One region of the Shewanella sp. FJAT-51649 genome, then DNA from elsewhere that is predicted to be linked to it. Evidence: predicted binding sites of a transcription regulator. Region 1 holds the regulator's gene; each other region holds the start of a gene.
What was found. Region 1 encodes MetJ, which represses methionine synthesis genes. Its sites were predicted from a motif close to TAGACGTCTAGACGTCTA; they were not measured.

Region 1 (7,102 bases):
TATTGCCAGTTTAGCGACAGCACATTCCGTAACTGCAAGTTTATCGATTGCCGTTTTGTGGGCTGTAATTTGAGCCTGCTCAAGGTGCCCTTAAGCCAATTTAACGGCGTGAGTTTTGAAGAATGTAAGTTGGTGGGCATAGATTGGACCCGCGCCGCTTGGCCGAGATTATCCTTTGCGGCGCCTTTTAGTTTTAGAACCTGCATCTTAAACGACTGCTCTTTTATGGGGCTGCAACTCGATGAAATGGTGCTCGAGGGCTGTAAGGCGCAGGATGTGGATTTCCGTGAGGGCAAGTTTAATCGCGCCAACTTTAGTTACAGCGATTTTCGCTATAGCTTATTCGGCCGCACCGAGTTGATGGAAGCGGATTTCTCCGAGGCGACCGATTACGATATCGATATTTTTAACAATAAAATCAAGGGCGCTAAGTTTAGCCGTGACGAAGCGATTCGTTTACTCAATGGCTTAGAGATCACCCTAGTCGATTAAGTTGCCATTTTACCGAGCTTGTTTTGGTCATTTTTTTAGATTTTTTTAGCCTGTTTTTTATCTCAAAATGTTGGCGAGTGGTTCCCCAAATGGCTCGCCAATTCTATTGATCCTATTCACGAATTTTTAGACCATTTTTAACTTTTAGTTGCCGCAGATCACACTCAACTTGCCTATGTGGTTTACCACAATATCCGCTTACCCCTTTAGGGATAACAATCACTCTGGAACAGCAAAATGCCTGCGTGCCCAAGGTCATTGGTGCAAGTGCATTGGCGTAAATAACTAAAAACCTGTGAGCGAATTTAGCCTTTAACCGCAGCGGTGACAAAAGCCTAAGTTTGCGTGTGCCAAGTGGCGCATTAGGGTGGATGAGTGTGATGGAGGTAACCATGATTGAGCTTAATAGGCGAACCTTTTTAAAGGGCGCAGGGGCCAGCGGTGCAACGTGCGCCTTGGCTAGCTTGTTGCCAGGCAGCTTAGCGGCGTTAGAGAACAAGCAGCTAAAGGGAATGGGCAAAGACATTGCCAGTATCTGTGAGATGTGTTCGACCCGTTGCCCGATTTCGGCGCGGGTGATTGAGGGTAAAAACGTCTTTATCAGCGGTAACAAGGCGGCTAAATCCTTTGGTGGTAAAGTCTGTGCCCGGGGTGGCGCTGGCCATAGTTTACTTTACGATCCACAGCGGATTGTGAAGCCACTTAAACGGGTGGGCGAGCGTGGTGAGGGTAAATGGGCCGAGATCTCTTGGGATGAAGCCTACCAACTGATTGCCGATAATCTCAATAAAATCAAACAGGCTCACGGCCCCGAAGCGGTAGCGTTTTCCTCAAAATCCGGTTCGCAAGAAAAACACTTATTCCATCTCGCTACCGCTTTTGGCAGCCCTAATACCTTTACCCATGCCTCAACTTGCCCCGGTGGTTACGAGATTGCCGCTAAGGCCATGTTTGGTACTAAGGTGAAGCGCGATTTAAGCAACTCCAAATACATCATTAACTTCGGCCATAACCTGTACGAAGGCATCAACATGTCCGAAACCCGCGGCATGATGGCAGCGCAAATGGATAAAGGCGCCAAGCTGGTGGTGTTTGAGCCAAGATTCTCCATCGTCGCCGATAAGGCCGATGAATGGTATGCGATCCGCCCCGGCACCGATGTGGCCGTCGCTTTAGCGCTTTGCCATGTATTGATTGAAGATAATCTCTACGACAAGGCCTTTATCGAGCGTTATGTGGAAGGGTTTGATGCCTTCGCCGCCGAAGTGAAAGCCTACACCCCTGAGTGGGCCGAAACCGTTTCCGATGTGCCCGCCAAAGACATTCGCCGCATCGCTCACGAATATGCGGCCAAGGCGCCCCATGCTGTGGTGGATTTTGGTCACAGAGCCACCTTTACCACTGAAGAGTTTGAAATGCGCCGCGCCTTGTACGCTGCCAATATTTTGATCGGCAATATCGAGCGTAAGGGCGGTATCTACCTAGGTCAAAAGCCTGGCGACTATAACAAGCTGGCGGGAGAAAGCGTGGCGCCCGTATTGGGTAAACCCGGCGTAAAAGATATGCCTAAGCCTGCGGCGAAACGTATCGACCAAGTGGAAGAGCAGTACGCCATGATGTGGTCGTCGGGCGGGATTTACCAAACCATCCTCGATGCGACCTTAAGTGCCGTGCCCTACCAATTACATGGCTGGGTAATGTCCCGTACCAACCCCATGCAAACAATGACCGATAGGGCACGTGTGGTTGAAGCCTTGAAAAAGCTCGACTTTGTTGCCGTGTGCGATGTGTATATAAGTGAAACCGCCGCCTATGCCGACGTGATTTTACCCGAATCGACTTACCTTGAACGCGATGAGGAAATCGCCGACAAGTCGGGTAAAAATCCAGCCTACTATGTGCGCCAACGCGTGGTGGAAACTCTAGGCGACACTAAGCCCTCATGGCAAATCTTTAAGGATATTGGCCTTAAGCTCGGGCTAAGTGAATTTTACCCTTGGGACAACATGGAAACCCTGCAACTGCTGCAGGTGAATCGTGATACCGCACTGCTACGCCGCATTAAGGAAGAAGGTTTTGTTAGCTTCGGTAAGTCCATCATGCTGCGCGAACCTAAGATGGTGGCCGAGTTTACTAAGGCCTACGCCAATGCCAAACCCGTCGATGAAGATGGCACCTACGGCAGTTTACTCAGCTTTAAAACCCCAAGCGGCAAGATTGAATTGACCTCAGCCAAGGTCGAAGCCATGGCACCAGGGCGCGGGGTGATTAAGTTCCGTGAAGTGCATTTGAAGAAAGCCGATGAGCTGTACTTTATCCAAGGCAAGGTTGCCGTGCATACCAATGGTGCGACTCACAATATCCCCATGCTGGCTAACCTGATGTCGGATAACGCCATTTGGGTGCATCCCGTTACGGCGGGCAAGTTAGGCATCAGCAATGGCGACCCAATTCGGTTAACCAGCAGCGTGGGTAGCGAAGAAGGCCACGCCTTAGTCACCCCGGGCATTCGTCCCGATACCGTGTTTGCCTATATGGGCTTTGGCTCTAAAAACAAAGAGTTGGTTAGAGCGACAGGTAAAGGTATCCACTGCGGAAACTTACTGCCCCATCAAACAGCCCCTGTGTGTGGCATGAATATTCATACGACAGGCGTCACGCTGGCAAAACGCTAATTGGAGGCTCAAATGACGAAAAGATATGTGATGGTGCACGATGAGAACAAGTGCATCGGCTGCCAAGCCTGTAACGTGGCCTGCCGCAGTGAAAACGGTGTCCCCGAAGGCGTGACTCGCTTACAAGTGCGTGTTGAGGGGCCTTTCGGCGAGATGCCACACCTGCACTTTAAGTATCACAGGGTGTCGTGTCAGCAGTGTGAAGATGCGCCCTGTGTGAAGGTGTGTCCAACGGGGGCTGCCTATGTGGGCGAGGATGGCATTGTCTCCATCCACGGCGATAAGTGTGTGGGTTGTATGTACTGCGTGGCGGCGTGCCCCTACAAGGTGCGTTTTATGAACCCAGAAACCAAAGTGGCAGACAAGTGTAACTTCTGTAAGGACACGCGTTTGGCCCGGGGTGAAGAGCCCGCCTGTGTGACTGTGTGTCCGACCGATGCCTTAGTCTTTGGCGATGCCAACGATCCACAGAGTGAGGTCGCTATGCTACTCAACACTAAGATCACTTACCAAGATAAGACCCATTTAGGCACCAAGCCTAGGGTATATCGCGTTCCTACCAAAAGAGGGGGGATTTGATTATGAACAATACTTGGGGCGATATGGCGCAATATGATCCCGTCACTTGGCATTGGATCATCGCCGTGTATCTGTTTATGGCGGGTTTATCCGCCGGAAGTTTGCTGATTGGTATCGGTTTGCGTTGGTTTAATAAGGAGCAAGCGCAGGGTGAGACCAGTATTCTCAAGGCCGCCGCCATTATTGGCCCTGTGGCCATTTGCTTAGGCTTGGCATGCTTAGTGTTTGATTTAACGAAGCCTTTCCACTTCTGGCTGATTTTAATCAACTACAACTTCCAGTCTGTAATGGCGATTGGTGTCTTAGCGCTACTGGCTTACTCACCCTTGGCATTTGCCTACGCGATTCTTGTGCTGCGTGGTGAACTGCCAAAGTGGGGCTTAGGTTTCCTCGTGCCTATTGCTAAGCTGCTGATGCCCTTTAGAAAGCTGATTGAAGTGCTGCTGTTTATCCTCGCGATTGGTGTAGGCGCTTACACAGGCTTCTTAATTTCGGCCATGAATGCCTATCCGATGCTGAATACCGCGGTATTGCCGGCGCTGTTTTTAGTCTCTGGTTTATCGGCGGGCGCGGCGGCTAATGCGGTGCTGGCGCTGGTGATGTTCAAGACCGATAGCCACGACAAGACCTTAGCTAAAATGCATGGCTTAGAGCTGCCAGTGATGGCCATCGAAATCATGTTCCTGTTTATGTTGTTCTGCGCCTTGTACTTTAAGGGCGGTGCGGCAGCTGCGGCGCTGGCATCACTCACCTCTGGCGTGTGGGCGAGCGTATTCTGGATTGGCGTGGTCGGGATTGGTTTTGGTATTCCACTGCTGTTTATGCTGTTGCCTGCCGCGACTCGCCATAGCAAGGGCGCGATGATCATGGTGGCCTGCGCCAGCTTAACCGGCGTGTTAGCCCTGAGACACTTTATTGTGTATGCGGGACAAAGTTATCTAAGTTAGTGCTCTGGTTAACGGTAATATCGATGGGATAAGTCACACATCCCCTGCAAGCAAAAAGCACCGATTATCGGTGCTTTTTTATGGCTGTGATTGGCAGCGATTGGAAGGGGGTTATTGCGGTAATTATTGCGGCAATAGCTCAATCACTGATTTCACCGTAAGCACTAAGGCGCTGATAGCGCAGAGGGCTAAGGTTGCCATCTTGGTCTTGTGTTTATCCACATTCCCCACCAGTTTGCCCGCCACTAAATAGCCTAAAAAGACCGAGGGCAGCAGCATCAGGGATAACCATAAATGCTTAACTTCGAGTAGGCCCGTCACCCCAAGAATGACTAGGGCTATGGTCGAGCTGAAGATAAAGAAGGCCGAGAGTGCGGCGCGAAATTTTGAGGCATCCTTACCCGCTAACAAAATCGCCATCGGCGGACCACCAATGGCGGCAATATTACCGAAGATCCCCGATACCACGCCCGCGCCAAACAGAGTCGCTTTATTCACTGGCAGGCTGAATTTATACAGGCTCAGCACCACGGCGACCGCCACAATGCCAGCAATCGCCAGACCAAGAATCGGCTGCGGCGCAAAGAGCAACAGGCTGGCACCGATAAAACCTCCGGGCACTCGACCAATCAGCGCATATTGCAAGCCGTTGAATTCTAAATGGCCGCGCTCACGCAGTAGGGTGAGCAGGGCGATGGAAAAACCCATCACAATCACTGGGGCTGGCACTAATTCGGGGTCGACAATATACAGCAGCGGACTCGCCACCACAGCAAGACCAAAGCCAATCAGACTCTGGGTGAGGGCACCTAAAAACACAATCACAGACGCAATGGCGAGCGTTTGTGGATCTATCAAGGAGAACATAGGATTCCATCAAAAACAAAATAGGGATCGTTACTCTAACCCATCAGGCAAGATGAGTATTAACGATCCCTAATAATTAGTTACGGCAGGATTATGGACGCCTGAGCGTTATTCCATATCTTCCCACTCGATCCCCATTTCGTCCATCAACCGTTTCGCTTCGGCGGGAATGCTGTCTGGGCTATCTTTCGACAGATCGGCATCATTAGGCAGAGGCTGGCCGGTGTAGGCATGCAAAAATGCTTCACACAAGAGTTCGCTATTGGTGGCGTGGCGCAGGTTGTTCACCTGACGACGGGTACGTTCATCCGTGAGGACTTTTAGCACTTTGAGCGGAATAGACACAGTAATTTTCTTTACTTGTTCATTCTTCTTGCCATGTTCAGCATAGGGGCTGATGTATTCCCCATTCCATTCAGTCATTGACTCACCTGTTATAACGCTAAATTCGGGGCAGATTTTAAACCCTTACAGATAACAGTCAAATTATTGCTACTATTTCTTAGTGATTGCAAACAGATTTCTTTATGTTTAGACGTCTAAACGTCTTAACGCCTATTGACGATGCCACTGGGCTTAGGTACATTTAGACGTCCAGACATCTCTTTGCGAACTTAGGAGTTCCCGATGACCGCAGGCAAATTAGTGACCGAACGTCAATTAGCCACATTAGCAGTGCGTCAGGGTATCGAAAGCGATACTCAGTATGGCGCTGTGGTGCCGCCAATTTACCTGTCGACGAATTACGCCTTCGATGGTCATAAAAATCCTCGCGAATTTGATTACAGCCGTTCCGGCAATCCTACCCGCAGCATCTTAGGTGATGCCCTAGCTAAGCTGGAAAAGGGCGCAACTGGTGTGGTGACTTGCACAGGCATGGCGGCCATTACCTTAGTGACTACGTTGCTCGGCCCCGATGATTTATTGGTGGTGCCCCACGATTGCTACGGCGGTTCTTACCGTTTATTCACTAACTTGGCTAAAAAGGGCCAATTTAAACTGCTGGTGGTCGATCAAACCGACGCCCAAGCGCTTGAGCAAGCCATCGCCCAGCAACCTAAGATGGTGTGGATTGAAACCCCTTCTAATCCTCTGCTGCGAGTCGTCGATATCGAAGCTATCGCGAAGGCGAGCCACGCCGTGGGCGCTTTAGTTGTGGTGGACAACACTTTCCTCTCGCCAATTTTGCAGCAACCACTATTACTGGGTGCCGATATCGTTATCCACTCCACCACTAAGTACATCAATGGTCACAGCGATGTGGTGGGAGGCGCAGTGATCGCCAAAGATCCTCAACTCGGTGAGACCTTACATTGGTGGTCGAACACCTTAGGCTTAACGGGGTCAGCTTTCGATAGTTATCAAACCCTGCGTGGTCTGCGTACCTTAGCCGTGCGTATTCGTGAGCACCAAAGCAATGCCCAGCGTATTGTGGACGTGCTGACGAGCAGCCCTGTGGTGAGCAAAGTGTATTACCCAGGCCTTGCGGATCACCCCGGCCATGCCATTGCTGCCAAGCAACAAAAAGGCTTTGGCGCTATG
Region 2 (7,102 bases), 190 kb from region 1:
AAAGTGGTACCCGTCGGTTATCGGGCAAACCTTAAAAATGTCGAGCAACTGATTGAACGCATTCCGCGCCTCACTTGGTTAGCGCAGGCAAATGATGGTTTTGTGGGGATCAGTGAAAAGGGAGAATGGGTCTCTTGGTCGATGAATCTCGGAATGTTTGATAAATCGCCTGTACAACCTGCAGATTCCTTGGTGGTTAAGCCGCTGGAATTTACCCTCGCTGCCCAATGTGAGACCCCGGAGCAACGTCAGGCGATTTTGAGTCAGGCAAGGCCGCAGCGGAAAATCAATTGGTCATTTGAATAATTCATTGTTGGGCATGTAGGGCATACCTCTGCTGGTGAAGATCCATTCACCAGCTTTTTTAATCCCTCACAGCCCCTATCTTCAGCTGCTATTTACTGTTTTACAGTTGTTATGACTGTATAAGTATCATTTTGTTTCGTTTTTTAACTGTTATCTTATTTACATCTTCGCTAGAATGCTGGATGTTTTCTATGCAATTTCATATGTCGTATTAACCCATAACAATGCGATACAAGGATGATAATAATGAAATGTATACCCCATATGCAGATGAGGTTATGGCAGGGTGCGAGCGTATTGATGCTATGCAGCCTAATCGGCTCCGAATCCGTCGAGGCGAAATTGGATATGCCTCGCCATGAGAGCAGTGCTTCCCATTCACATGTGCTTCCCGTCTTTAGCCAGCAATTAGGATTTAACCTGCCTGAGGGGTGGCGCAAAGCCTACCACGAAGAACGTGCGGGTATGTTTATGGCGGAATTTGTGCCGGAGCAGGAGGCGCTCAATCAATGGAGTGCGCTGTTTTGTGTGCAAGGCTTTAAGGATATGGCCGAAAGCGTGAGCCCGGAGCAGTTTTTAGATGCGATGGCCGAGACTTACCAAGCCTCCTGTGACGGTGAGGTGGTTTACCAAAAGCTGGGGGATACCCAAGTGGATGGTCACGACGGATTTCAAGCGATTCTCGGTTGTACCACTATGCCGAATGTCCATGGCGCAACTCAATTCAATCCAACGGCCTTTACCTCTCATCCCCAGGGCGAAATTGGTTATTACACTGTAGTGAGTGGCGACAAGGATTTGTATTTGCTGCATAAATCGATGCGTGGTGAGGTGTTTTCTGCCGATAAACCTCCTCTACAAGCGGCCAACAGTGCCGACTTTATCTCAGCCTTGGCGCCCTTTTCCTTAAAGTAGTTGTCAGTCGATAGACGGATGATCATGGACTTTCATCCGTATAGACGTCTATAATGCGCGCGCTCAGGCTTGATATGCCACGAGCCTTGTTGGGCGTTAACTGGTTTTTTCGCCCTATGAACCTCATTTTTAGTCAACCTTCTGTGGTGCTTGCGACGCATTCGTCGCGAGATAATCGGGAAGCCAGTGAAATTCTGGCACTGCCCCCGCAACGGTAAAAGGTGAGAGACGACCGCATTCGCAAGGTAGCTCAAGGTTAGCCAGAGAATCGAGTGTGCAAAGGTCAGTTTCGCGTTTATCTCTCGTTGAGATAGACATAGCCTAAGTCCGGAGACCGGCCCTAAAGGTGTTTTTGAGATTTCGGTGGGCAGATCTCAAAATGCGATAGTGACTGTCAGTATTTGTTACTGAATCAACGGTATCGTGGCGCCAATGCCCCGTTTTCCTTGCAGGAGTTAAAGGTAAAATGGGAACACATCCAACTAAAATCGCGCTGCTGATCGGCAGCCTTTGCAGCTTTTCTGTTATCGCCCCCGCCGTGGCGGCCGATGATGCCAGCGTCGCCAAAGTCGATGAGCATATTGTCGTCATTGGCCGTTCAGACAAGACCCCCTTAAATATTGCCGCCAATGTGAATGTGATTGATGCCGCTGCGATTGAGCAGAGCGGCGCAACCAGCTTGACCGAAGTCTTACGTGGTCAAAGCGGTATTCAGCTGTCCGACAATAACATTGGTACTAGCTTTGCGATGCGCGGCTTTAGCGCGAGCTCTGCGGTTAATAACACGCTGATTTTGCTCGATGGTCGTCGCTTGAATAATATCGATATCGCCGCACCTAGCCTGAATGCGATTCCACTCAATTTAATTGAGCGTGTTGAAATTCTATCTGGCAGTGCCGGCGTGCTCTATGGCGACCAAGCGGTAGGCGGGGTGATCAACATTGTGACTAAATCGCCTGAGAATACGGGCGGCAGCGTGCAATTATCCGGCGGCAGCTTTAATACCTACGAAGGTCGCGGCGATGTGTCGGGCGCCATCAATAAAGATTGGCACTATTTCCTGACTGGTAGCTACAACCAAGGCGATAACTATCGCAAGCATAATGCCAATGAAACTGGCTCTATCTTAGGCCGTATTCAATATAAAACCGCCACTGATTCTTTCTTCGTTGAAACCAGCTATTACGATGATGACCGCGAGAATCCAGGTTCGTTGACGGTAAAACAGTTCAAAGAAAATCCACGTCAGTCTTCTAATAGCAGCGAATATGTTCATGAGATGACCACGGCGGTGCGCAGCGGTTATCAGCATCAGCTTAACCAAAACTGGGCCTTGGCGGCGGATCTGGATTACAGCGATACCTTAGTGAGTTCATTAAACTGGGGGGCGGGTAGCCATAATACTCGCTCGCTGCTGATGTTTAGTCCTAAAGCGCTCGCAACCTACAGCACTCGTCAAGGTGAGCTAAACCTAGTCACGGGTTTGGATATCAGCCGCGGTAAGGCCGAGTTTGACTCTATGGCGCGCAGCAACGTGCAGGAAATGCAGAGTGCTTACCTGCAAGCCACAGTGCCATTAAGCCACACCTTAAGCTATGTGGTGGGCGGACGTTATGCGCGAGTGACCGACGATCTGGTCGATGGCAATGTCTATCCAAACGGTATCGATTTAGATGAAGATGCGACCGCATTCGAGTTCGGTTTAAATTACCGTCCGAGCGCCGAGCACAGATTCTATCTGCGTGGTGATGAAAACTTCCGCTTCGCTAAGGTCGATGAGCAAGCTTACACCCCGAAAGATGTGTATGGCTTAAAGCCGCAGACGGGGCGTTCCTATGAGGCGGGTTGGGATTGGACTGTTGCTAGCCAAAGCCTACGCGTCAGCCTATATCGCCTCGATTTAGAAGATGAAATCGTCTTCGACCCAAGCGCTGAAAAACCTGTTGGTGGCAGCTTCCAAGGCGCCAACGTCAATGCCGATGCTTCACGCCGCTATGGCGCGAGTGCCGATTGGGATTGGCAGGTCACTCAAGCCCTAACCCTAGGCTTGGAATATAACTATATCGATGCCGAATTTACCGATGGGGTGAATGATGGCAAGCAATTGTCTTGGGTGGCTGAGCATACGGGACGCGGTTATGTCAGCATGGATTTTGCCGAGCATTTCCAAGTGTTTGCCGAGGCGATTTACACGGGTGATCGTTTTATCGAAGGCGATAACGCTAACGAGGGCGATAAATTATCTAGCTATGTTTTAGGTAATCTGGCCCTGAACTATACCCGTGATGCTTGGTTAGCGAGCCTGCGTATCGATAACCTGTTTGATAAAGAGTATGTTAGCTCGGGTTATTACGGTGGCATTTGGGGTGATAGCTATTACGCTGGTCGCGGACGTGATATTCGCTTGACTGTGGGTTACCGCTTCTAAGCTTGAGACTAATCGTTAATCTATATAAGGCCAGACTCTGTCTGGCCTTATTATTTCTGTTGTTTGGCTATACGCAGAGAAAAATCCATTTTCTCGGTGTATTCTTTATAAGTTCGCCCTATATTCAGATAGCCTAAGTCGTTGCTTGTGCTGTAGATCACTGCATCTAAAGCATAGTCACAATTATTCTACGACTTAGGGCTGAAATTCTTTGTAGTTTGGGTATGATGTGAGCGGTATTCGAATCATCTTATAGCAAATTAACAGGTGTAAAGTGTCTTATGACAGATCTTGAGCAACAGGTTTTTACTCAAGTGAGAGCCATCATAGCGAATGAAGAGCAAGTGATTGGTCGCCGTGGGATCTTAATTCCACTCAAAAAAGCGATCCTTGCCGAAGGCGACATTCGTAATGTGATCGATATTATTTCGAGCGATCCCGCATTAGCTGCTCATATGTTGATGCGCAGTAATTCGGCGCAGGCTTCAGGCGTCGTAAATCCTAAATCTCGTTCCTTAAAAGACGCCCTGATCCGTTTAGGCCAGGTTAATATTTATCGTTATGCCTTCACCTTCTACTTGAAAGAACGCCTCGATGAACTCCCCCAACCCTATAAGAAGTTGGTGCAAGGTTATTGGAAACTCACGGAGAATATTGCTACCGATGCGGTCGACAGCCTAGTCGATATGCCGGATGTTGAAGTTGACCCTGATGAAGTACAAACCTTGGCGCTGTTTAGCGTGTTCGGGCAAATCATTGCCTTAACGGCCTTTGCATACTTAAATGCCAGCTCTGAGCAATCTTTCCCGTTAAGCGTGATTAAGTCATTGATTGATAATCAGCAGCAGACCTTAACCATCGAAGCCTTTGAGGCTTTAGATCTCGATCAGGATCTGCGCCAAGAGTTTATGATCGCCCATAATCTGCGCCAGACCCGTAATCAAAATTCTCCCGGGTTGATTCTACGTCGTGTGCTCTCGATGCGCGGTATGTTACTCAACCCGCTTTAGGCATGTGCCTTTAATAAAAAAGCCTGCGATTGCAGGCTTTTTTTATGCTGTTTTTACGGCGCTAATTGGATTTTTGCTGACGCGCTAAGCCTTCGCTGGCCACCAGTTGCAGCCAGTTTTGCACTAAGGCTGAGTTCGCGCTGTGGCGGCGATAGGCACCAAATAGTGGGCGTTTTAAGCCTTCTTGGCCGAGTTTGACTGAAGCTAAACTCAAGCCATGTCCCTCATTGATTGACCAGTTGGGCAGGGCCGCGATACCGTCCTTACAGGCGATGCGTTGCAATAACATCATGGTCAAATCGCAGGTTTTTTGCTCGCCCGCCTCAACACCAGCCGGTTCTAAAAAGTGGCGGTAAATATCTAAACGCGCCAGTGGCACTGGGTAGCTGATAATGGGTAAGCGAGCTAATTGCTTAGGCGTAACATAGGCTTCTTTCGCTAAGGGATGATCCTTGGCAACCACTAACTTCACTTCAAAATCAAACAAATGCTGATAGGCGAGCGAGTGCCCCGGCACGGGATCTGAGGTCAGCACTATATCGAGTTCGCCCATCTCCAAGGCATTGAGCGAATCGAATAGATGACGGCTCGACAGATCTAACTCGGCCTGCGGATGATCTTGCCTAAATTGCTCCATCACTGGCATTAACCAGCGAAAACAGCTGTGGCATTCAATCCCGACTCTGAGCTGATTGGTCTCTGTCTCTAGGCCATTTTTCAGATCCGTTTCCGTTTCTAACACCTTCGGCAGGATCTCCTCGGCGAGGTGCAACAGCCGTGCGCCTTCTTGAGTAAAGGAGAGGGGTTTGCTTTTACGCACAAAAATGGGCGAGTTAATTCGTTGCTCTAACTCCTTAATTTGATGGGAGAGAGCCGATTGAGTGACAAAACGTTTTTTGGCTGCGCCCGCCAAGCTGCCACTTTCCTTCAGTGCCATTAAGGTTCGCAGATGTCTTAGTTCGATCATGATCACTCCAAGTGAATTTCGCTCATGTTGTGCTTGAAATCAATTCGGTTGCTGGCATAGAGACTATCACAATAAACTTCTAGACGTCCAGACGCCCATTGTGATTTATCTAGGCTTAAATGCGAAAAATTGCCAAGAAAACACCATCAGCTGGGTGCTAGTGCCGAATATGGCTTATCTCAAATAAAGGAAGATATGGTATGCAATTAAACAGTCTTGGTTTTCCCCGTATCGGGCGTCGTCGTGAACTGAAATTTGCCCTCGAAAAATACTGGCGTGGTGAGAGCACTCAAGCTGAACTGCATGAGGTGGCCAAGGAGTTACGTCGTACCCATTGGCAATGGCAAGTGGCCGCAGGGATCGAGCAAGTGCCAGTGGGTGATTTTGCCTTTTACGATCAAGTGTTAACCCTGAGTGCGACCCTTAACGCTATTCCAGATCGCCACCGCGGCGAGGGCGCTATCGATCTTGATACCTTATTCCGCGTTGCCCGTGGCCGTGCGCCAACTGGCACCGATGCGCCAGCCTCTGAAATGACGAAGTATTTCAACACTAACTATCACTACTTAGTGCCAGAGCTTAAGCAAGACCAAGTGTTCTCTATCGCCTATGAGCAGTTTTTTGATGAAGTGGCCGAGGCACAGGCGCTGGGTTATCAAGCCAAGCCCGTGTTGTTAGGTCCTGTGAGTTACTTGTATCTGGCCAAAACCGTGGGTCAGGATTTCGATAAACTCAGCCTATTGCCCAATCTGTTAAAGGCCTATGCCGACATTCTTGCGCGTTTTGCCGCGCAGGGCGTGACTTGGGTACAGCTTGAGGAGCCAATCCTAGCACTCGAATTAACCGCCGATTGGCAAGCGGCGATTAGCGAAGCTTATCAAGCGCTTAAAACGGCTCAAGTGAAGATTTTACTCACCAGTTACTATGGCAGCATTAGTCATCATCAGGCGCTGGTTTCCGCGTTGCCGGTGGCGGGTCTGCACCTCGATTTAGTGACTGCCCCTGAACAATTGGCCTTGTTTGCCAATGCCTTAAGATCAGATCAAATTCTCTCAGCGGGTGTAGTTAATGGCCGTAACGTGTGGGCGGCAGAGGTTGACCTGATTGTCGAGCGTATCGGCAGTGTTGCCAGAGACTTAGGTGCGCGCCTATGGATTGGCACTTCCTGTTCACTGCTGCACAGCCCTGTGGATTTAGAGGTAGAGACAACCCTCACGCCAGCGTTACGTCAGCAGCTCGCATTTGCTAAGCAAAAGCTGTTGGAACTGGCCAATGTGCGCCAATTGTTACAGGCTCCAGAGTCTGTTGCCGCCAAAGAGATAGTTAACACCTGTTTGGCACGCCGTGAGGCTAAGGCACAGGCTGCGGATGCAAAAGTGATCGCCCGTGTCGCTGCGCTCACCCAAGCTGACTATGAACGTGTGAGCGAATTTACTGAGCGCCAAGCGGTACAGCAGCGCAAGTATCGTTTGCCAT
Region 3 (7,102 bases), 330 kb from region 1:
GCCTTACAGGTTGATCTTAGGGTCTAAAGCACCTGACTGATAAGCTTTGTACATTGCTTGTAAAGACAAAGGCTTAATCTTAGAAGCTTGACCCGCACAACCAAAGGCTTCGTAGCGAACAGTACAGATGTCTGCCATCGCTTCCATAGAGGCTTTCAGGAACTTACGTGGGTCGAACTCGCTTGGGTGTTCGGCCAAGTATTTACGTACCGCACCGGTAGACGCTAAGCGCAAATCGGTATCGATGTTCACTTTACGCACGCCGTGTTTGATACCTTCAACGATTTCTTCTAATGGCACGCCATAAGTTTCAGGAATCTGACCACCGTATTGGTTGATGATCTGTAACCATTCTTGAGGTACTGAAGATGAACCGTGCATCACTAAGTGAGTGTTAGGAATGCGGGCATGGATTTCTTTGATGCGGTCGATACGCAGAACATCACCCGTTGGTTTACGGCTGAACTTGTATGCACCGTGGCTAGTACCAATCGCAATCGCCAGCGCGTCAACATGGGTATCAGCAACGAAGCGTGCCGCTTCTTCTGGGCTGGTCAGCAGTTGGTCGTGGCTTAATACGCCTTCTGCGCCCACACCGTCTTCTTCACCGGCAGTACCGGTTTCTAAGCTGCCTAAACAACCGATTTCACCCTCTACAGACACACCACAAGCGTGGGCGAATGCTACGGTTCTGCGAGTCACATCAACGTTGTACTCGTAAGAAGCAGGGGTTTTACCGTCGGCCATTAATGAACCGTCCATCATGACTGATGACATACCTAATTGGATAGAACGCTGACAGATATCAGGATCGGTACCATGGTCTTGGTGAATACAGACTGGGATATCTGGATACTGCTCAAGTGCAGCCGTCATCAGGTATTTTAAGAATTGTGGACGCGCATATTTACGTGCACCCGCAGAGGCTTGCACGATAACTGGGCTGTCTGTAGCTTCAGCGGCCTGCATGATGGCGCGCATTTGCTCAAGGTTGTTTACGTTGAACGCTGGCACACCGTATCCATGCTCTGCCGCGTGATCGAGTAGTTGTCGTAGGGAAATTAACGCCATTTTTTAACTCCAATAATAGGGTGACTGTCACATCAACGTTAGGTCACCGAGGTCGCTATCGTTTGGATGGATTTTTATGCTCAATCACTCAAGAACAACTTAGTCGTCTTAAGAGAATGAGCGGTTTTTTATAATTTTTTTATCAAGTTTTAGTGCCATCGCAGCACCCTGCCGCGATGGCGCAATACCTAACTCAATATTAGGCACCGCGTTGTTTTAGCATAGCTACAGCCGGTAACTCTTTACCTTCTAAAAACTCAAGGAAAGCGCCGCCACCAGTAGAAATGTAAGAGACTTTATCGGCGATATCATACTTGTCAACCGCCGCTAAGGTGTCACCACCGCCAGCAATAGAGAAAGCTTTAGAATCAGCGATAGCTTGTGCGATACGCTTAGTACCTTCACCGAATTGGTCGAACTCGAACACGCCCACAGGGCCGTTCCATACGATAGTGCCAGCAGACTCAATGATTTTCGCTAACGCTTCGGCGCTGTCGGGGCCGATGTCGAAAATCATGTCGCTATCGCCCACTTCATTGACCGCTTTTAAGGTCGCGGCAGCTGTAGGGCTAAACTCACCCGCAACAACCACATCGGTAGGCACAGGGATGTCGCCACCGCGGCTTTGGGCGTTCGCCACTAAGCGCTTAGCTTCATCGATTAAATCAGCTTCATACAGTGACTTACCAACATTATGGCCCGCCGCAGCGATAAAGGTGTTGGCGATACCTCCACCCACAACTAATTGGTCAACGATGCCAGATAAGCTTTCTAATACGGTCAGCTTAGTCGACACTTTAGAACCGCCAACGATGGCCACTAATGGGCGCGCTGGGTTGTCTAAGGCTTTGCCTAACGCTTCTAATTCTTGTGCTAATAATGGGCCTGCACAGGCGATAGGAGCGTGTAAGCCAACACCATTGGTTGACGCTTCTGCGCGGTGAGCGGTACCGAAGGCATCCATCACATACACATCACATAAGGCCGCCATTTTCTTTGACAGGGCTTCGTCGTTTTTCTTCTCGCCTTTGTTAAAGCGAACGTTTTCAAACACAACCACTTCGCCTACCGCAACTTCAACGCCGTCTAAATAGTCGGTCGCTAAACGGACGGTGCAAGACAGAGCTTTGGCCAAGTAATCGACCACAGGTTGCATGGAGAATTCGCTGTTGTATTCACCTTCGGTTGGACGACCTAAGTGAGACATCACCATTACCGCAGCGCCTTTGGCAAGGGCTAATTCGATAGTGGGAAGAGAGGCGCGCAGACGTGCATCACTGGTGACGACGCCGTTGCTGACTGGCACATTGAGATCTTCACGAATAAGCACTCGCTTACCTTGGAGATCTAAATCTGACATATTGATAATTGCCATGGTAACGCTTCCTTTTATAATCAAAAAAACAAACTGGTTTTTGCATCAATCGGTTAGCTTAGTAGCTACTCGGCACTCGACATCCCGTCGAATTGGCCACTAGGCTTAACCCATTGGTATAAATTCTTATCTTCAGCTTTGTTTAGCTGCAATCATCGCCAAACTGGTATCTAGCATACGATTTGCAAAGCCCCACTCGTTATCGCACCACAGCAACAGTTTAACCAACTGTCCTGCGCTCACCCGAGTTTGGGTGCCATCGACAATACTTGAGCGCGGATCATGGTTAAAATCACAGGATACGAGCGGCTCATCAGTATAGCCTAAGATACCGTTAAATCGTCCATTGGCCGCCAATTCTAACACTTGATTGACGGTCGCAATATCCACTGTTTTATCTAATGTTACCGAAAGATCGATAGCAGTAACGTTGATCGTGGGAACGCGCACCGAAATCGCCTCAAACTTGTCTTTCATGTGCGGCAAAATCCGCTCGATACCACGGGCAAGTTTAGTGTCGACGGGGATGATTGACTGACCCGCAGCTCGGGTGCGGCGTAAATCATCATGATAGGCATCAATCACTTGCTGATCGTTCATCGCCGAATGGATAGTCGTAATCGCGCCACTTTTCACACCAAAGTGTTTATCCAGCACGTCGATGACGGGCACGATACAGTTGGTCGTACAAGAAGCATTGGAGACCACGGTATGCTCGGCGCGCAGTAAGTCTTGGTTCACACCGTAAACGATAGTGCCGTCAACATCGGCAGAAGAAGGGTGACTGATTAAGACCTGTTTGGCGCCTGCGTGGATATGGGCCTCGCAGCTGTTGCGATCTAAGATGGCGCCTGTCGCTTCATAGACGATGTCGATGTCCATCTCACCCCAAGGCAACTTGGCTGGATCCGGTTCATGGAGAATTTTGATGACGTCATCGCCGATCAGCATCTGATCATCGACTAATTTGACTCTGGGCTGAAACCGACCGTGAGTAGTGTCGTACTGGGTCAGATGAATGATGGCTTCAGGCTTAGCCAACTCGTTGATTGCGACAATTTGTATTTGCTGACGTTTTCCGGACTCATATAAAGCGCGAAGGATTGAGCGGCCAATACGACCATAACCATTGATTGCGACTCGGATCATTGAGGTCTTTATTTCCTCTTAACAATACTGCATATACAAAAACGGCCTGCAAACGATTGCAGGCCGCATTATACAGATTAACCTTTCAAAAGTTTAACCTTTTGTCGGTAATCTCATCACCTAAGCGATTAGCCTAGTGATTTTGCAGCATTCAGCACATTTTCAACGGTGAAACCGAAATGCTTCAGCAGCACGTTGCCTGGCGCAGACTCACCAAAAGTGGTCATGCCAACAACAGTGCCTTCGAAACCAACATACTTGTACCAGAAGTCAGTATGTGCCGCTTCGATAGCGATACGCTTAGTCACAGCTTTTGGCAGTACAGACTCTTTGTAAGCGGCATCTTGCTTATCAAACTCAGTGTTTGATGGCATAGAAACCACGCGAACTTGTTTGCCTTGCTCGGTCAGCGCAGCTGCTGCTTCTACCGCTAATTGCACTTCACTACCGGTCGCAATCAGGATGTACTCAGGCGTACCTGCACAGTCTTGCAGTACGTAAGCGCCTTTTGCCACATTCGCTAATTGCTCTGCAGTACGTGCTTGAGCCTTCAGGTTTTGACGGCTGAATACTAGCGATGTTGGTGCATGACGACGTTCGATAGCCGCTTTCCAAGCCACTGCGGTTTCAGCCGCGTCACATGGGCGCCATACCGCCATGTTTGGCGTCATACGCAGGTTAGCTAATTGCTCAACTGGTTGGTGAGTTGGACCATCTTCACCTTGACCGATAGAGTCATGGGTATAAACGAAGATGTTTTGAATGCCCATCAGTGCAGACATACGTACTGCGTTACGTGCGTATTCCATGAACATCATGAACGTCGCGCCGTAGTTGATGAAACCACCATGGAGTGACACACCGTTCATGATGCCACTCATACCGAACTCACGTACACCGTAGTACACGTAGTTACCTGCTGGATCTTCTTGAATACCTTTAGAACCTGCCCACAAGGTCAGATTAGAACCCGCTAAGTCAGCACTGCCGCCTAACAGTTCAGGCAGAACCGCACCGAAAGCGGCAATCGCGTTTTGTGACGCTTTACGGCTCGCAATACCTTCGCCTTTCGCTTGGCATTCTTGGATAAAGGCTTGCGCTTTAGCTTCGAAATCGGCTGGTAATTCACCTTTCAGCACACGGCGCTCGTATTCGGCAGCCAGTTCTGGGTAAGCAGCAGCGTAAGCGGCAAACTTGTCGTTCCATGCTGCTTCACGGGCGTTACCGGCTTCTTTCGCATCCCAACCTGCGTATACGTCAGCAGGGATTTCGAATGGCGCATGTGGCCAGCCTAAGAATTCACGGGCCGCTGCGATTTCAGCATCACCTAATGGCGCGCCGTGGCAATCGTGGCTGCCAGATTTGTTTGGCGAACCAAAACCGATAATGGTTTTGCAGCAGATCATGGTTGGCTTGTCGGTCACGGCTTTTGCTGCTTCGATAGCCGCGCGAATCGCATCGCTGTCGTGACCATCAACGTTAGCAATCACGTGCCAGCCGTATGATTCGAAACGTTTTGGCGTGTCATCGGTAAACCAGCCTTCAACATGACCGTCAATAGAGATGCCGTTGTCATCCCAAAATGCGATCAGTTTGCCTAGGCCTAAGGTACCTGCCAGAGAACAAGCTTCGTGGGAAATACCTTCCATTAAGCAGCCATCGCCGAGGAAGCAGTATGTGTAGTGGTCAACAATATCGTGACCTTCACGGTTGAATTGTGCCGCTAAGGTTTTTTCTGCAATCGCCATACCCACAGCGTTGCTGATCCCCGCCCCTAATGGGCCAGTGGTGGTTTCAACACCAGGGGTGTAGCCGTATTCTGGGTGACCCGGAGTTTTTGAATGTAACTGACGGAATTGCTTCAGTTCATCGATAGGCAGGTCGTAGCCAGTCAGGTGTAATAAAGAGTAGATCAGCATAGATCCGTGACCGTTAGAGAGGATAAAACGATCTCTATCTACCCATTTCGGATTGTTCGGATTGTGCTTAAGGAAATCATTCCACAGCACTTCAGCAATATCTGCCATGCCCATTGGGGCGCCAGGGTGGCCTGAATTTGCTTTTTGAACTGCATCCATACTTAACGCACGGATTGCGTTGGCGAGTACTTTACGGGAAGACATGCTCTCTCCTGCTTAATTTGTGGGGTCTAGCGGGCAATTTGGACGCATATTTTCCCCTACATAGCGAAGCGACGCAAACGAAAATTGCATTCCACTGTCCAGTCTGGTGGATTACACCTTTGAAGGTTTAGGCGAATTCATCTTAAAACACATTAAACACATTTGTAATACAATAATTCAAATATGTTATATCCTTTATTACATTGCACCCCATAGCGATAAGGCTACAACCTTGGTTTGAGCTTAGCTCAGCGACAACTTACCCAGCTCATCTGGAACAAAAACCACATACCACTATCAATTCATTGAGTTAGAGCAGAAACTCCAGCGCCGCAAACTCAGCCCGATTTGGGGCTTACCTCACTTTACACACAAATATTTAGTTTAGGGGGTGTCAACCAAGGGAAATTCCACTAAAATAGCCGTCTAGATGTAGATGCTTCTACACGTTTGATTGCTAACGACGAGATTTTCCTACTATGGCAAAGCACTTGTTTACTTCTGAGTCGGTCTCAGAAGGTCATCCCGATAAGATTGCAGATCAGATTTCTGATGCTGTGCTAGATGCGATTCTGGCCCAAGATCCTAAAGCACGTGTTGCGTGCGAAACGTATGTCAAAACTGGCATGGTATTAGTAGGTGGCGAAGTGACCACCTCTGCCTGGGTTGATATTGAAGAGCTGACCCGTAAAACGGTTCGTGAAATTGGTTATGTCCATTCAGATATGGGCTTCGATGCCGATTCTTGCGCAGTATTAAATGCGATTGGTAAACAGTCTCCAGACATCAACCAAGGTGTCGACCGTGCCGATCCAAAAGAACAAGGTGCCGGCGACCAAGGTTTAATGTTTGGTTATGCCAGCAACGAAACTGACATTCTGATGCCAGCGCCAATCACCTATGCCCACGCATTAGTGAAGCGCCAATCAGAAGTGCGTAAAGATGGCACTCTGCCATGGTTACGCCCAGATGCGAAAAGCCAAGTCACCTTCGCTTACGAAGACAACAAAATTGTTGGTATCGATGCGATCGTACTGTCTACCCAACACAGCCCAGACATCGCCCAAGCGGATCTGATCGAAGGCGTGATGGAAACCATCATCAAGCCAGTTCTGCCAGCACAATGGCTGAACAAGGACACTAAATACTTCATCAACCCAACTGGCCGTTTCGTTATCGGTGGTCCAATGGGTGACTGTGGTTTAACCGGTCGTAAGATCATCGTAGATACCTACGGTGGTATGGCGCGTCACGGTGGTGGTGCTTTCTCTGGTAAAGATCCATCAAAAGTTGACCGTAGTGCGGCCTACGCTGCCCGTTACGTAGCGAAAAACATCGTTGCAGCAGGCCTAGCGGACCGTTGTGAGATCCAAGTGTCTTACGC

Region 2: the regulator MetJ is predicted to act here: its motif matches at 5,699-5,716, upstream of metE (5-methyltetrahydropteroyltriglutamate--homocysteine S-methyltransferase).
Region 3: the regulator MetJ is predicted to act here: its motif matches at 6,138-6,155, upstream of metK (methionine adenosyltransferase).

What each region holds. Positions count from the first base shown of each region.
Region 1 covers NZ_CP080411.1:4,181,622-4,188,723, reverse strand. The annotation lists gene K0H59_RS18310 (pentapeptide repeat-containing protein) at 1-492, shown strand, start outside; gene phsA (thiosulfate reductase PhsA) at 885-3,167, shown strand; gene K0H59_RS18300 (4Fe-4S dicluster domain-containing protein) at 3,180-3,746, shown strand; gene nrfD (NrfD/PsrC family molybdoenzyme membrane anchor subunit) at 3,749-4,693, shown strand; gene K0H59_RS18290 (sulfite exporter TauE/SafE family protein) at 4,817-5,560, opposite strand; gene metJ (met regulon transcriptional regulator MetJ) at 5,669-5,983, opposite strand; gene metB (cystathionine gamma-synthase) at 6,206-7,102, shown strand, end outside.
Region 2 covers NZ_CP080411.1:3,994,956-4,002,057, reverse strand. The annotation lists gene K0H59_RS17535 (hypothetical protein) at 1-306, shown strand, start outside; gene K0H59_RS17530 (hypothetical protein) at 553-1,221, shown strand; cobalamin riboswitch at 1,349-1,579, shown strand; gene K0H59_RS17525 (TonB-dependent receptor) at 1,688-3,649, shown strand; gene K0H59_RS17520 (HDOD domain-containing protein) at 3,931-4,659, shown strand; gene K0H59_RS17515 (LysR family transcriptional regulator) at 4,721-5,626, opposite strand; gene metE (5-methyltetrahydropteroyltriglutamate--homocysteine S-methyltransferase) at 5,827-7,102, shown strand, end outside.
Region 3 covers NZ_CP080411.1:3,855,917-3,863,018, forward strand. The annotation lists gene fba (class II fructose-bisphosphate aldolase) at 4-1,071, opposite strand; gene K0H59_RS16945 (phosphoglycerate kinase) at 1,271-2,446, opposite strand; gene epd (erythrose-4-phosphate dehydrogenase) at 2,579-3,595, opposite strand; gene tkt (transketolase) at 3,724-5,718, opposite strand; gene metK (methionine adenosyltransferase) at 6,198-7,102, shown strand, end outside.